Linked DNA regions of Flavivirga eckloniae. The protein of the gene in region 1 interacts with the protein of each later gene in a pairwise test. Links are inferred from orthologs where the notes say so. Each region holds a gene or a part of one and is shown in the gene's direction. Other genes may lie near its edges. The genes, in order: dnaA and nadE.

Region 1 (6,949 bases):
TTGGCGTTTTAGAAACTGAATGCAAAGCGCACCATAAACGATTTTTCACATTCCATAATAAAAAACGGCCTTATATTATTTTAAAATGGGCAGAAACTAGCGATGGCTTTATAGCTCCAAAAAGTAAGGATGAACAAAAACCAGTTTGGATTTCCTCTACAACATCAAGGCAATTAGTCCATAAATGGCGCTCGGAAGAACAAGCCATTTTAGTAGGAACCAATACCGTTTTACAAGACAACCCTAGTTTAACTGTAAGAGACTGGAAAGGCAACCATCCCATTCGAATTGTTTTGGACAAAGACCTAAAACTCCCAGTAACATATTCTGTTTTCAACGAGGAAGCCAAAACAATTACTATAAGCGAAAACACGATCGATTACCACAAACCTGTGGCTCAGCAAATATGTGATGCTCTTTATAAGGAAGACATTAACTCTATAATTATTGAAGGCGGACAAAAAACGATACAAACATTTATAGATGAAAATCTTTGGGACGAAGCAAGAATCTTTATCGGTCAGGCTAAATTTAATGAAGGCGTAAACGCCCCTAAATTTGTAGGCAAATTAGTTTCTGAAGAAAAAATCATGACAGACACCCTCAAATTTTATAAAAATGATTAAAACTATTATTTTCGATTTCGGAAATGTATTCATCAATTTAGACATCGAAGGCCATATACAAAATGCGCTTAAAGCTTTTAAAATTGAATCGTTTCCAGAGGAAATGATTGCTTTTAATGATTTTTATGAACAAGGACTCATTTCAACTAATGAATTTCTTGAGTTTTATACCGAAAACTTTCCAAAACTCTCAAATGATGAAATAATAGACATTTGGAATTTTATGCTAAAAGATTTTCCTGAGAATCGTTTAGATTTTTTAAAACAGCTTAAATCAGATTCAAAATACAAGCTTATATTGCTAAGCAATACAAATGAACTTCATATTGATTGGATAAAAAAACATGTCCCTTTTTATGAAGCTTTTAAAAATTGCTTTGATGTATTCTATTTATCTCATGAAATTCATTTACGAAAACCAAATCGTGATATTTATGAATTTGTGTTGAACGAAAATAAACTAAATGCAAACGAATGCCTCTTTATTGACGATAATACAGACAATACTAACACCGCAAAAGAACTAGGTATTAATGCTTGGAATATCATCCCTAAAACGGACGACATCACAAACTTATTTACCGTAAAAAAAGACTTGTTTTAATACAACCTAAAAAGCATTTCATAATTGCTAGAAACAAAATAACGTATAATCTTTTCAATTAAAACCAATATTAAACAGGTTATGCTCCCTTCCTACCAACAGCTACGATCTACCCACAAATATGGTTGCTTAAATAATAATTCTAAAAAGATAGACAGTAATTTCACGAATTATCACAGATGGTTCTAAACATAGATTATTTACAAATAAGTAATATATGTTTACTTATTGATAAATTAAAGTGCAGGAATATAATAGAATTAAATCGGGTTTGGATTGTAAAAACAGACTGAAAGTCTGATTCGTGATTGTGAAGAGTATATAGGGCTATCCACTATATTGAGGTTTTATTCGTGTAAATCTGTGTAATTCGTGGCTTGATGAAAAAGATGTGGGTACACCATAGCTACCAACAGACAGGCTTTGCAATTACAGAAAACATCATACTTATCTATATGTTTAAAACCTTCTTCGATATATAATTGTAAAAAGCAATACTTTACTATTTTTGTCTAAATGAATTCTACAAAAGATACTTATAAAACCATCCTAAAAGCTTCTGAAGAAATACTCTTTAAGGACAGAAATAGTAAGTTTTATGGTTACGCATTTCCGGTTTTAAACGAAGATGATGTAAAAATTCACATAGAATCATTAAAAAAGAAACACCATTCTGCAAGGCACTGGTGCTACGCCTACCAGCTAGGTACAGAAACCATATCTTATCGCGCTAATGACGACGGCGAGCCCAGTAATTCTGCAGGTATGCCAATTTACGGGCAAATACAATCTTTTAATGTCACCAATGTTTTAATTGTTGTAGTCCGCTACTTTGGCGGCGTAAAATTAGGTGTAGGAGGTTTAATAAACGCCTACAAAACTGCTGCACAAATGGCTTTAGAGCAAGCCAATATTTTAGAAAAAACTATAAATATAGATTACCTTATTTCGTGCGATTATATAAACATGAACAAGGTCATGCGTATTATTAAAGAGAAAAACCTAAATATTACCAATCAAATATTGGAAATGGATTGTAAAATCACCATTTCTGTAAGAAAAAACGAGGCTGCATTAGTTTTCGAAACTTTTGATCGTTTATTCGAAATCGACATTAAAAAAATTTAATTTTCTAAGGCATCTAAAAAATATTGGGGTGCCCGTATGGGTCGGTTTGTTTTCATATCTATAAACACTAAAGTGGTACTGGCTTTTGTAAGAATTTCTCCCCGACTGTTAGTGATTTCGTACTCAAATTCTATCTTAGCAGTAGGACTTTTTTTCAGTTGAGTTTTTACATTAATTACATCATCATAACCAGTTGGTTTTTTATAATTTATATTTAAGGAAACAACAGGTAACATAATACCGTTTTCCTCCATTTGCTTATAAGAAATTCCTAGTTTACGTAACCATTCTATCCTTCCCATTTCAAGGTATAATGCGTAATTACCATGATACACCACTCCCATTTGGTCAGTTTCACCGTATCTCACTCTTATTTGTATTTCGTCGATTTTCATAGGGATTATTAAATATTTTTTCGTAGCTTCGGCGAGAGCTTAAACATGGGGAAAAAATTCTAGAAATTCAATAGAGAATCATTTTTTTTTTAAGAATTTTGTTCACATATTTGCCGTAAGTAAATTGGGACGGGGAAAACACAATTTCTCTTTTATTAAAACTAACAAAAAACAACTAAACTAAACTAATGAGTATAACTGCGCAATCGGTATGGGATAATTGTCTAGAATTCATAAAAGATAACATTCAGCCGCAAGCATATAAAACCTGGTTTGAGCCTATAAAAGCAGTTAAACTTACAGATAACGCATTGAGTGTTCAAGTTCCTAGTAAATTCTTTTACGAATGGCTTGAAGAACACTATGTAAAAATCCTAAAAGTATCTCTCACAAAAGAATTAGGTGAAAAAGCCAAACTTGTTTACATTATTAAAATGGAAAACACGTATGGTAACAAGCAGCCTTTTACCGAAAAAATTCCAAGTTCAAACAGAACCTCGGTAAAATCTCAAGATGTTGATATTCCTTTAAACAATAAAAGCCCTGAATTAAGAAATCCATTTGTTATTCCAGGTATTAGAAATGTTAAGATTGAATCTCAACTAAATCCTAATTATAGTTTCGAAAACTTTTTGGAAGGCGACTCAAATCGTTTAGCGCGTAGCGCCGGATTAGCTGTTTCTGCTAAACCTGGTGGAACATCCTTTAATCCGCTTTTGGTTTTTGGAGGTGTTGGTCTGGGTAAAACACATCTAGCACATGCTATTGGTGTTGATATAAAAGATAAATATCCAGAAAAAACCGTTTTATATATTTCTGCTGAAAAGTTCACGCAACAATATATAGATGCTGTTAAGAAAAATAATAGAAATGATTTTATTCATTTCTATCAAATAATAGATGTATTAATTATTGATGATGTTCAATTTTTCTCTGGAAAAACAGGAACTCAGGATGTTTTCTTCCACATCTTTAACCACCTGCATCAAAATGGCAAACAAGTTATTTTAACTAGTGACAAGGCTCCTGTTGATATGCAGGATATTGAACAACGCTTATTATCTCGTTTTAAATGGGGACTTTCTGCCGAATTACAAACACCAGATTTCGAAACCAGAGTATCTATACTTAAAAATAAGTTGTATCGCGATGGTGTTGAAATGCCAGAGGAGATTGTTGAATACGTAGCGAAAAACATTAAAACTAATGTTAGAGAATTAGAAGGTGCTATCATTTCATTAATTGCTCAGTCATCTTTCAACAAAAAAGAAATCACTATCGACTTAGCGAGAATTATAGTTGAGAAGTTTGTTAAGAATACGAAACGTGAAGTTTCGATAGATTACATACAAAAAGTAGTATCAGATTACTTCCAAATGGATATCGATACGTTGCAATCTAAAACAAGAAAGCGTCATATTGTTCAGGCACGTCAACTGGCTATGTTTTTTGCAAAAAAATTCACCAAAGCTTCATTGGCAAGTATTGGTTCGCAAATAGGAAAACGAGATCACGCCACTGTTTTGCATGCTTGTAAGACAGTAGACAATTTATCTTCAACAGATAAGCAGTTTAGAAAATATGTTGAGGACATCACTAAAAAACTTTCCGTTTAAAACACTTTAAAAATGACTAAAATTCTGATGGTATGTCTGGGAAACATTTGTCGTTCTCCCTTGGCCGAAGGTATTTTAAGATCTAAACTCTCAGACGATTCTTTTGAAATAGATTCTGCCGGCACTGCAAGTTACCACATAGGAAGCTCGCCCGACAGCCGATCTGTAGCTGTAGCCAGAAAATATGGATTGAATATTTCTAATTTAAGAGGACGTCAATTCAAAACTTCAGATTTTGATTCGTTCGATTTAATTTATGTTATGGACGAATCCAACTTTAACAATGTGATTTCATTAGCAAGAAATGATGAAGATGCTGCCAAAGTGAAATTTATTTTAAACGAAATTTATCCAAATCAAAATTACGATGTTCCAGATCCATATTATGGTGGCGATGATGGATTCGAAAATGTTTATAAAATGCTAGACGAGGCTTGCGACCAGATTGCAAAAACCTTATCTTAAAGAAATCAGGCTATGAATACAGCTAAAGGAAAGTTATACTTAATCCCAACAACATTAGGAGATAACGATCCGCTCGAAGTTTTACCTATTACGGTTAAACAGGTTATTGAAAAAACGGACACTTTTATTGTAGAAAACGAAAAAACCGCCAGACGGTTTATAAAAAAGATCACTCCAAACAAATCGCAACCATCCTTAAACATGTTTCATTTAAACAAGTTTACCGATGCAAGTGAATTACCAGAGTTTTTAACCCCTTGCTTAAATGGTACTGATGTCGGGCTTTTGTCTGAAGCCGGATGCCCTGGTGTTGCAGACCCTGGAGCTGATATTGTAAAATTAGCCCATCAAAAAAATATTAAAGTAGTGCCTTTAGTAGGACCTTCATCCATTTTAATGGCCATAATGAGCTCTGGTATGAATGGGCAAAGCTTTGCGTTTAATGGCTATTTACCCATAGATAAAGGAGAACGAAAAAGTGAGATAAAGCGATTGGAGCGTCTGTCTTTCGAACGCAATCAGTCTCAATTGTTTATTGAAACACCATATAGAAACAATAAAATGCTGGAAGATCTGTGCCAAACCTTGGAGAAAAATACCGAGATATCTGTAGCATGTGATATTACGCTAAGCACAGAATTTATAAAAACGCAAGTTGCAAGTGCATGGAAAAAAAATATTGTAGACCTACATAAGAGACCTACAATATTTATTATTCATAAGCGCTAGATTTTCGTTACTGTAAAATACCAGTTACGATTAAATAGCCTTTGCTTCTTTATTTGGTTTTACATAAGAAGTATCGTATCCCGAAAAACGTTTCATATAATGATGCACAGTAGTTCCATAACCATCTGCAAAATTATCTAAACCGTAACTTCTTAAGTATTTCTTTACATTACCTGGACCTGCTAAGTGAGCTGCAGCTAAAATACCAGACTCTGTAATAATGATACCATTAATTCGTTTTCCAACAAAATTCTTGATATCCCGTCTTAAGATCCATTTATTACGCTCTGCGTTCGCCACAAAAGCACGCTCTTGAAGCCTTGGATCCTTTAAAAATTTAGTAGCATTTCTAATTCCGATCATTCTTAAGGTTTCTTTCCCAAATTGGTATTTACCTAAATAACCAAATGTATTTACTGAAAAGTAATTACCTCCAGATTCCTTAAAAGCTAACGCTTCTTTAAATCCAACAAACGACTTACCTAAGTAAGGAGAGAATAACATTTCGGACTCATTAGAAGCCAGCAAATCGGCATTTCCACCTTCATCATTACTTACAGTGTAGTTTAAATCCATACCCTTAGTAGAATATTTACTAAAATCTACCGCTTCATTGGATGAAAACGACACATACATTATAACACATATTGTAAGCGTGAGAGTAACAAAACTTGCAATATTCTTAACCATAATTTTAAATTTTTTCAGCATGTTTTATAAGCAAAACACCCCTTCAAATTTCAGCGTGCAAAATTAGGCTTTTTTTTAATTATTTCAAAATTAATCGATTATATGCATTTTTTAGTTGTAGAATAGATGAAATGCACACTTATTTTTATTGATTTCTAATGTAGGGAATGGTATTTTTACCATATCAAAAACGCTAAAAACAGATCTCAAAAACCTTGACTTTGTCCTAATAGCATTCAAATTTACATCAAAACTTAAATAGTATTGTCGCACCCTCTGATTATTTGTTAACACTTGATTGTCAATAACTTTACCGCCATCAAGCATACCATCGGCTCCATAACCAATAGCAACATTTAACCATTTAGGAATATTACTTTCTTTAAAAAAAGAGTGTAAATTAATACTTAACCAATAGGTCTGTCCGTTGTAATCCTTTAAAACTTGCTCCAAAAAGTTTTCCCCAAGCTTATCTGGACTAAGATTGGCATATTTTGTTTGATGAAAAGAGTACTTTAAAGCAATTCTCTGCTCATTCCACAATAATTCTTGCCCAATATAGAGACCTGTTCCTGCTGCATTGGCTGCAATATCTCCCCATGAAAATCCCCATTCTTTTGAATAACCGTCCAATACTTCTACAGCGGTTAAAAATCCAAAACCTAAAGTTCCTCCATAGAGCAATTGACCATTTTT
Region 2 (6,838 bases), 1.3 Mb from region 1 along the record:
AAACGTTTTATTCTACATATACCATATCTAACGCTATCGGACAAGGTGAAGTTGCCACTACCCCCATTCAATTAGCCAATATGATTGCTGCTATTGCCAATAGAGGTCATTATTATACACCACATATAATTAAATCTATTGAAGATAAAACTTTACCTGAAAAATTCACAAAACCTAAATATACAAGTATTGACAAGGAGCATTTTGAACCTGTTATAGAAGGTATGCTACAGGTTTACAAAAAAGGAACAGCTGCCTCGTTACAAGTAAAAGACATAGAGATTTGTGGAAAAACAGGAACTGTTCAAAACTATGCTATTATAGATAGTGTAAAAACCGACCTAACAGATCATTCCATTTTTGTTGCTTTCGCACCAAAAGATGACCCAAAAATAGCTATTGCCGTTTTTGTTGAAAACGGATATTGGGGAAGTCGTTTTGCAGGTAAAGTAGCCAGTTTACTTATAGAAAAACACATAAAAGGACATATTACCAGAAAAGATTTAGAAGAATGGCTTTTAAAGCATAGTTTAGAAGACGAATATGCGAAGCCCTATTCTGGAGAGCCCTTTAAAATAAACGCGCAAACTAAATTGCAATTTGTTGAAGAACCGGAATATAAACGACTTAAACAGCAATTAATAAAATTACAAAACCCATAAGTTAATGGTTAGGGATACTAACAAAAATTATAAATTCGATTGGATAACTATTATCCTTTTTTTCTTGCTGGTCGGTTTTGGTTGGTTAAACATATTATCTGCTTCTTATACTAGTGGTGAAATAGACTACTTTACTTTTTCTCAACCCTATGGCAAGCAATCTGTATTTATATTACTTACTTTTTTTATCATTATTGTCATTCTAGGCATTGAAGCTAAATTTTATGAACGCTTTTCCAGTATTATTTATATCTTTTCCATGCTCTCCCTAATAGGGCTTTTTATTTTTGGCAAAAATGTTAACGGTGCTACATCGTGGTATGCTATTGGAAGCATGACCTTACAACCCAGTGAATTCGCAAAAGCAGCCACCGCTCTTGCTGTAGCAAAACAGCTGAGTGATTTAAACATGAACATTAATAGTATAAAGGATCAAATTCAAACCCTTATAATAATAATTATCCCAGCTCTTTTAGTAATATTACAAAACGACACCGGAAGTACGATTGTTTACGGCGCCTTCTTCTTTGTGTTGTACAGGGAAGGATTACCAAAGTATTACCTATCTATAGGTTTATCAGTAATTGTACTATCTGTTTTGGCTTTAAAATTCGGCCCTTTAATCACCTCGTTAATTGCTGTTGTTAGTCTTTCTGGTTTTTATTATTTCAACAGAAAAAAGTTTAAATTCTTTCAACTCCTTTTTGTTTTACTACTTTCCATAGGGTTGTCTTATGCTGTTAAAGCTTCTTATGACCATATTTTAAAACCACACCATCAAGATAGAATAAGTTTATGGTTACGCTTAGAAAAAGACCCTGTTAAGTTAGAAGCTATGAAAAAAACATTTGCCTATAACTTAAATGAATCTGAAAAAGCTATTAGAGAGGGCCGCTTTAACGGAAAAGGATTTATGGAAGGTACTAGAACAACAGGTAAGTTCGTACCGGAACAACATACCGACTATATTTTTAGTACGGTTGGCGAAGAGTGGGGCTTCTTGGGTAGCTCCTTAGTGGTTATATTGTTTGTACTCCTCTTATTACGCATACTACATCTCGCGGAATTACAAAAATCGCAATTCAGTAGAGCCTATGGTTATGGCGTGGCCTCAATTATATTTATTCATTTCCTAATTAACATTGGAATGGTCATGGGGTTAATCCCAACAATAGGCATTCCTCTACCCCTATTTAGCTACGGAGGTTCCGGGCTTTGGGCATTTACCATTTTAATATTCATATTTATTAAACTAGATTCTAACCGGATTAATGAGTGGTAGCCAAATGAAGTTTTGTAATGAAAAAACAATTCTAACAATCTTTATCTCATTATTCTTAATAGGGTGTTCTGGTACTAAAAGGATTAAAGAATATACTTTTTCTTCTAACGAAATTAATCTTATTAATAGTGCAGATAGTTTAACCCCCATGCGGGTCTTTAAAATAACCAACAAAAAAGATTCTCTTTTACTAAGAACAAAAAGCGGTTACATAAAACCCAATCCAAATAACAAAACATTACAGACTTTTATAAAAAGATTATATGTTACAGTTAGAGACAGCATGTCTATGGGTGTTGGCATTGCAGCACCACAAGTAGGCATATTAAAAAGAATTATTTGGGTGCAACGTTTTGACAAAGAAGAATTTCCTTTTGAAGTGTATCTAAATCCGGAGATTATTAAATCTTCAGAAGAAAAACAAACCGTTAAAGAAGGCTGTTTGTCTATTCCTGATCGAACAGAAACATTAAATAGCAGGTCACGATCTATAACTATTGAATACGACACTATGGATGGAAAACATAAAACCGAAACTGTTAAGGATTTCTCTTCGGTTATTTTTCAGCATGAAATAGATCACTTAAATGGTATTCTGTTTCTGGACCATTTACAAAAAGAATTTGTTGATAGTAAAAAAGACTAATAATTATTTTTTATAACCAAGTCTAGACAATATACCTTATAATTGTACATCCCTAATAACTATTATTACGTATATAACATATATCAAAAAAAATTACCTACTTATGAGAACTTTATTGAATACACTAGTAATATTATCAATTTTATTTTCAAGTTGCAGCAGTGACGATACGCCTCAAGAAAACCGAAGCGATTTAGAATCTTTACCAAAAGACTCAGGCGGCACACATAAAGCGCTCACTATTGGTGAATCCAATAAGTCTAATTTCGGGCATTATATTTATACTCCAAGCGGTCATGATAGTAACTCCCATGATTTCCCTTTACTTGTTTTCCTTCATGGTTCTGGTGAACGTGGTGATAGTGAAACAAATCCAGATATCTTAAAAAAGGTAGTAGTTAATGGCCCTCCTAAGCTTATAGAAAAAAACGAATGGTCTCCTAAATACCCAATGATTGTTGCCTCTCCTCAATTACCTTCTGGAAATTGGAATCCTGATGCTATTCATAATTTTATAACCTATTTAATAGAGAATTATAATGTTAACACGAAACGTATTTATCTTACTGGCTTAAGTCTTGGCGCTTTTGGATGTTTCAACTACGTTTCTAAATATGGACCAGATGCCTATGCTGCAGCTATTGTTCCGATTGCTGGAGGCGGAAACAAAAATTCCGGAGATAAATTCACTACCATTCCTGTTTGGGCTTTTCATGGAGATAATGATAATGTGGTTTCTCATATTAAATCTGTAGATATGGTAGATGCTATTAATAAAGAAAAACCCAACACACCTGCAAAACTAACCATTTACCCGAATGTTGGACACAATTCTTGGTCCCGAACCTATAATGCTAGTGGCATGGGAGATGAAAGTAATGAATATGATGCTTTTGATTTAAATATCTATGATTGGATGTTTTTATTTGAAAAATAATCATCCTTCAATGTCTGGCAGGTTTTACTTGTTGATCTCTAGCTTTTCGGCAAAATAATCACAAAAATCCTTCATAGTAGCCGTCATTTTTTCATCTTGAGTGGCTCTATTAAAAGTATTGCTCATAGCGACCAATGTTTGATGAAAAAACACCTTCATCTCATCTACCGGCATATCTTTGGTCCATAGATCAATACGTAAGGTTTCTTGTGCCTTAGAGTCCCATACGGAAAGCATCATGGCTTTGGCTTCCTCATTAGTAATACCACCATCTTCTGCCGTCCAAAGTAATTTCTCTGGTACTCGGTTGGCATCAAGTTCTACATTTAATTCTATTTTAGAGGTTGTATTATCAGACATTATTTTCGTGGTTTAAACTTTGAGTTATTAAAAATTTCTTCGGGGCTTGTTACAAGCATATCCTTTAGGCTTACTTCGTTTTGTTTCATATATGCTCTTACAATTTGCCATCCTATATATTGGCCTAAACGGCCTGGGGATTCACCATCAATACCTTCTAAATAAAATTTAGAAAACGGTGCAGGGTTTATAAATCTGCCCAGTAATTTAGTATCTGTGCTAAACAACAATTCACGCTCAACAAAATAACGCCAGATATAACTTTCGTTAGTAATAGTCCAATCTAACTGTTCTTGCGAATACCCGATGCGCTCGGCATCTGTTTTAAAAGGCACCACAGCATCCTTAAAATAATGCTGCTTTCCAAAATATATCATTTCGTCCAACAGGGTTTTATTCTGGTTTTGAAATATATACTTTTTGGCATATTCCTCTGCCAAATCAACTGCAATTTGCTCCTTCCTTAAATGCTCACTTATATACCTTGGAATGCTGCCATAAAACTCATGCTCGCTACCCAAATACGAATCTAAGGCCAATAATACAATAGTATCTGTAACGATAACCCGGCTTCTATAATCCACATCGTTGGTAGCAGTTATAACCCTTGGTAGATTAAACTCTGGAAAATAATATTTTAAATGATTAAATAAGGACTCTATTTCTTCTTCGGTATCATCAAAGTTTTTAAACGTTTTTTCAACCTCGTTAAACAAGTGTACCTGTAAAGTATCTTTTATTTTAGAAATCCAAAACGAGTCACTGTATTTTTTTGAAAACATAAAAGGATAGACTTCCTTTAGCTTAGGTAATTCATCTGGAGTAGTTTTAGCCAGTAATAAATCAAACCGCTCTATTTTAATATCTGTGCCTATTTTGGCTATCTCAACCTCAAGCTTATTCTCATCTTTACAGGAAATCGTAACCAATGATATTATTAAACACAATAATAAGTTCTTCATATAAAACTTACACGACATAAATTTTTATTAATTAGGTGTTTCGTTTATTTTTGTTTGCAAAGGTACTATATTCTTAAGATTTAAATTTATTTAATATGCAAACAGAAAAAGTTGTAGACTATATCGTTAATTGGTTAAAAGATTATGCAACAAACGCTGGTGTTAATGGTTTTGTAATTGGTATTTCCGGTGGTATAGATTCTGCCGTAACCTCTACCTTATGTGCAAAAACAGGCTTAAATGTACTCTGTATAGAAATGCCTATTCACCAAGCAGAAAGTCATGTAACCAGAGCACAAGAACATATAGCGCAGCTAAAAGGTCGGTTTGATAACGTGAGTGATACCCGTACCGATTTAACACCTGTTTTTGAAGAATTTAAAACCGAGGTCTTTTTTGACGGTGACCAAGCTACAATAGATATGGCCTTAGCGAATACCCGAGCACGGTTACGTATGACTACTCTTTATTATTATGCAGGACTTTATAAATTATTAGTTGCAGGAACAGGCAACAAAGTAGAAGATTTTGGTGTTGGTTTTTACACAAAATATGGAGATGGAGGTGTCGATTTAAGTCCAATTGCAGATTTATTGAAGTCTGAAGTTTACAAATTAGGAGAATTTTTACAAGTTCCAGAGTCAATTATGCAAGCCGATCCGAGTGATGGATTGTTTGGAGATGCCAGAAGTGACGAAGATCAGATAGGAGCATCGTATCCGGAGCTTGAATGGGCAATGAAAATGGACGCTGAGGGCAAAAACGCTAACAACTTCTCTGGTAGAGAGTTAGAGGTTTTTAAAATTTATAAACGCTTTAATAACGCCAATAAGCATAAGATGATTCCTATCCCTATTTGTGATATTCCTGACAATTTCCTGTAGATTTTGTAGGTTAATCAAAAAATCACTACATTTACGGCAAGCTTACTCTCTCAATTATAATACAATTCTAACTAAATATTATAAAAGCTTTATTATGATAAAATTATTAATAGCGGACAACCACCCGATCACAAGGAAAGGGCTTGAAGTACTTTTCTCAGCTTCATCAAACATTAAAATTGTAGGAAGCGTAGACGATGGAGATGCCATTTTGGAATTCATCAAAAAAAATCCAGTAGACATTATTTTAACAGAAACAGATTTCCCTAATTTAAATGGGTTAACTGTTTTACGTTATTTAAAACATGACTACCCGGACATTAAAACTATTATCTTTAGTAGTCAACCAGAAGAAGTTTATGCCATAAACGCCATTAAAGCCGGCGCGTCTGGATACTTAAACAAATCTGTTAATGTAATTAACATTAACGAGGCTATTTTAAAAGTGCACGATGGAGGGATTCATTTGAGTAATGAACTTACTCAGCAATTAGCATTTGGTAATAGAGTTAATAAAAGCGGAACTTTCTACAAAAAACTTTCAACCAGAGAGGCAGAAGTCTTAAAACTTCTAACTGTTGGTAGAAAAAACAAAGAAATCTCTAAAGAGCTTGATATTAACGAAAAAACCGTTAGTACTTACAAAGCGCGATTAATGCGTAAGTTAAAAGTAACTAACTTAGTTGACCTGGTTAATCAAGCCAAGCTTAGCGAACAATTATTATAGTACACGATTTAATTTTCTGGAGAGTAGCATTTTTAAGCCAGAATAGTCTTTGACTTCCTCAAGAACATTTTTATTAACATCGTTTTTACTTTGTAATGTTTCTTGTTGAAATTCTTTTACTTTTTGGTCTATTAAAAAACATCGTAGACTTAAAATAGTTTCACTAACTAATTGAGCAACACTATGTATTTTTTCTTTTGGAAAAATATTCATGCGTTTCCAATCATCTAAGGCATAACGTTCATCTTCCATTAAAATGGTTGTGATTTCGTTAGACATTTGATTGTCGACCGTGTTTATAAACGATTTAAGTTCAAAATCAGGATTCTGATTTAATGTATCTATAATAGTATAGTACAGTGTCTTAAATTGTTCATT

Evidence for each region.
Region 2: the proteins of dnaA (region 1) and nadE interact in binary tests that used the Escherichia coli proteins (3 or more experiments, as listed by UniProt). The link is inferred for Flavivirga eckloniae from one-to-one orthologs.

What each region holds. Positions count from the first base shown.
Region 1 is NZ_CP025791.1:853,524-860,472, forward strand. The notes cover bases 2,287-5,155. They hold dnaA (chromosomal replication initiator protein DnaA), read left to right. Parts: upstream 2,287-2,941; coding sequence 2,942-4,369; downstream 4,370-5,155. Other genes in these bases: C1H87_RS03580 (IMPACT family protein), read left to right, coding at 2,287-2,358; C1H87_RS03585 (acyl-CoA thioesterase), read right to left, coding at 2,355-2,753; C1H87_RS03595 (low molecular weight protein-tyrosine-phosphatase), read left to right, coding at 4,382-4,834; C1H87_RS03600 (SAM-dependent methyltransferase), read left to right, coding at 4,847-5,155. Outside these bases: bifunctional diaminohydroxyphosphoribosylaminopyrimidine deaminase/5-amino-6-(5-phosphoribosylamino)uracil reductase RibD, read left to right, coding at 1-626; C1H87_RS03575 (HAD family hydrolase), read left to right, coding at 619-1,230; more of C1H87_RS03580, read left to right, coding at 1,747-2,286; more of C1H87_RS03600, read left to right, coding at 5,156-5,563; C1H87_RS03605 (peptidoglycan-binding protein LysM), read right to left, coding at 5,594-6,253; C1H87_RS03610 (DUF2279 domain-containing protein), read right to left, coding at 6,365-6,949. UniProt on the Escherichia coli protein: Plays an essential in the initiation and regulation of chromosomal replication. Binds in an ATP-dependent fashion to the origin of replication (oriC) to initiate formation of the DNA replication initiation complex once per cell cycle.
Region 2 is NZ_CP025791.1:2,104,601-2,111,438, forward strand. The notes cover bases 4,081-6,838. They hold nadE (NAD(+) synthase), read left to right. Parts: upstream 4,081-4,944; coding sequence 4,945-5,733; downstream 5,734-6,838. Other genes in these bases: gldB (gliding motility lipoprotein GldB), read right to left, coding at 4,081-4,849; C1H87_RS08685 (response regulator), read left to right, coding at 5,828-6,460; dnaG (DNA primase), read right to left, coding at 6,455-6,838. In the rest of the region: mrdA (penicillin-binding protein 2), read left to right, coding at 1-662; rod shape-determining protein RodA, read left to right, coding at 667-1,944; def (peptide deformylase), read left to right, coding at 1,949-2,590; C1H87_RS08665 (carboxylesterase family protein), read left to right, coding at 2,694-3,527; gliding motility protein GldC, read right to left, coding at 3,552-3,887; more of gldB, read right to left, coding at 3,887-4,080. UniProt on the Escherichia coli protein: Catalyzes the ATP-dependent amidation of deamido-NAD to form NAD. Uses ammonia as a nitrogen source.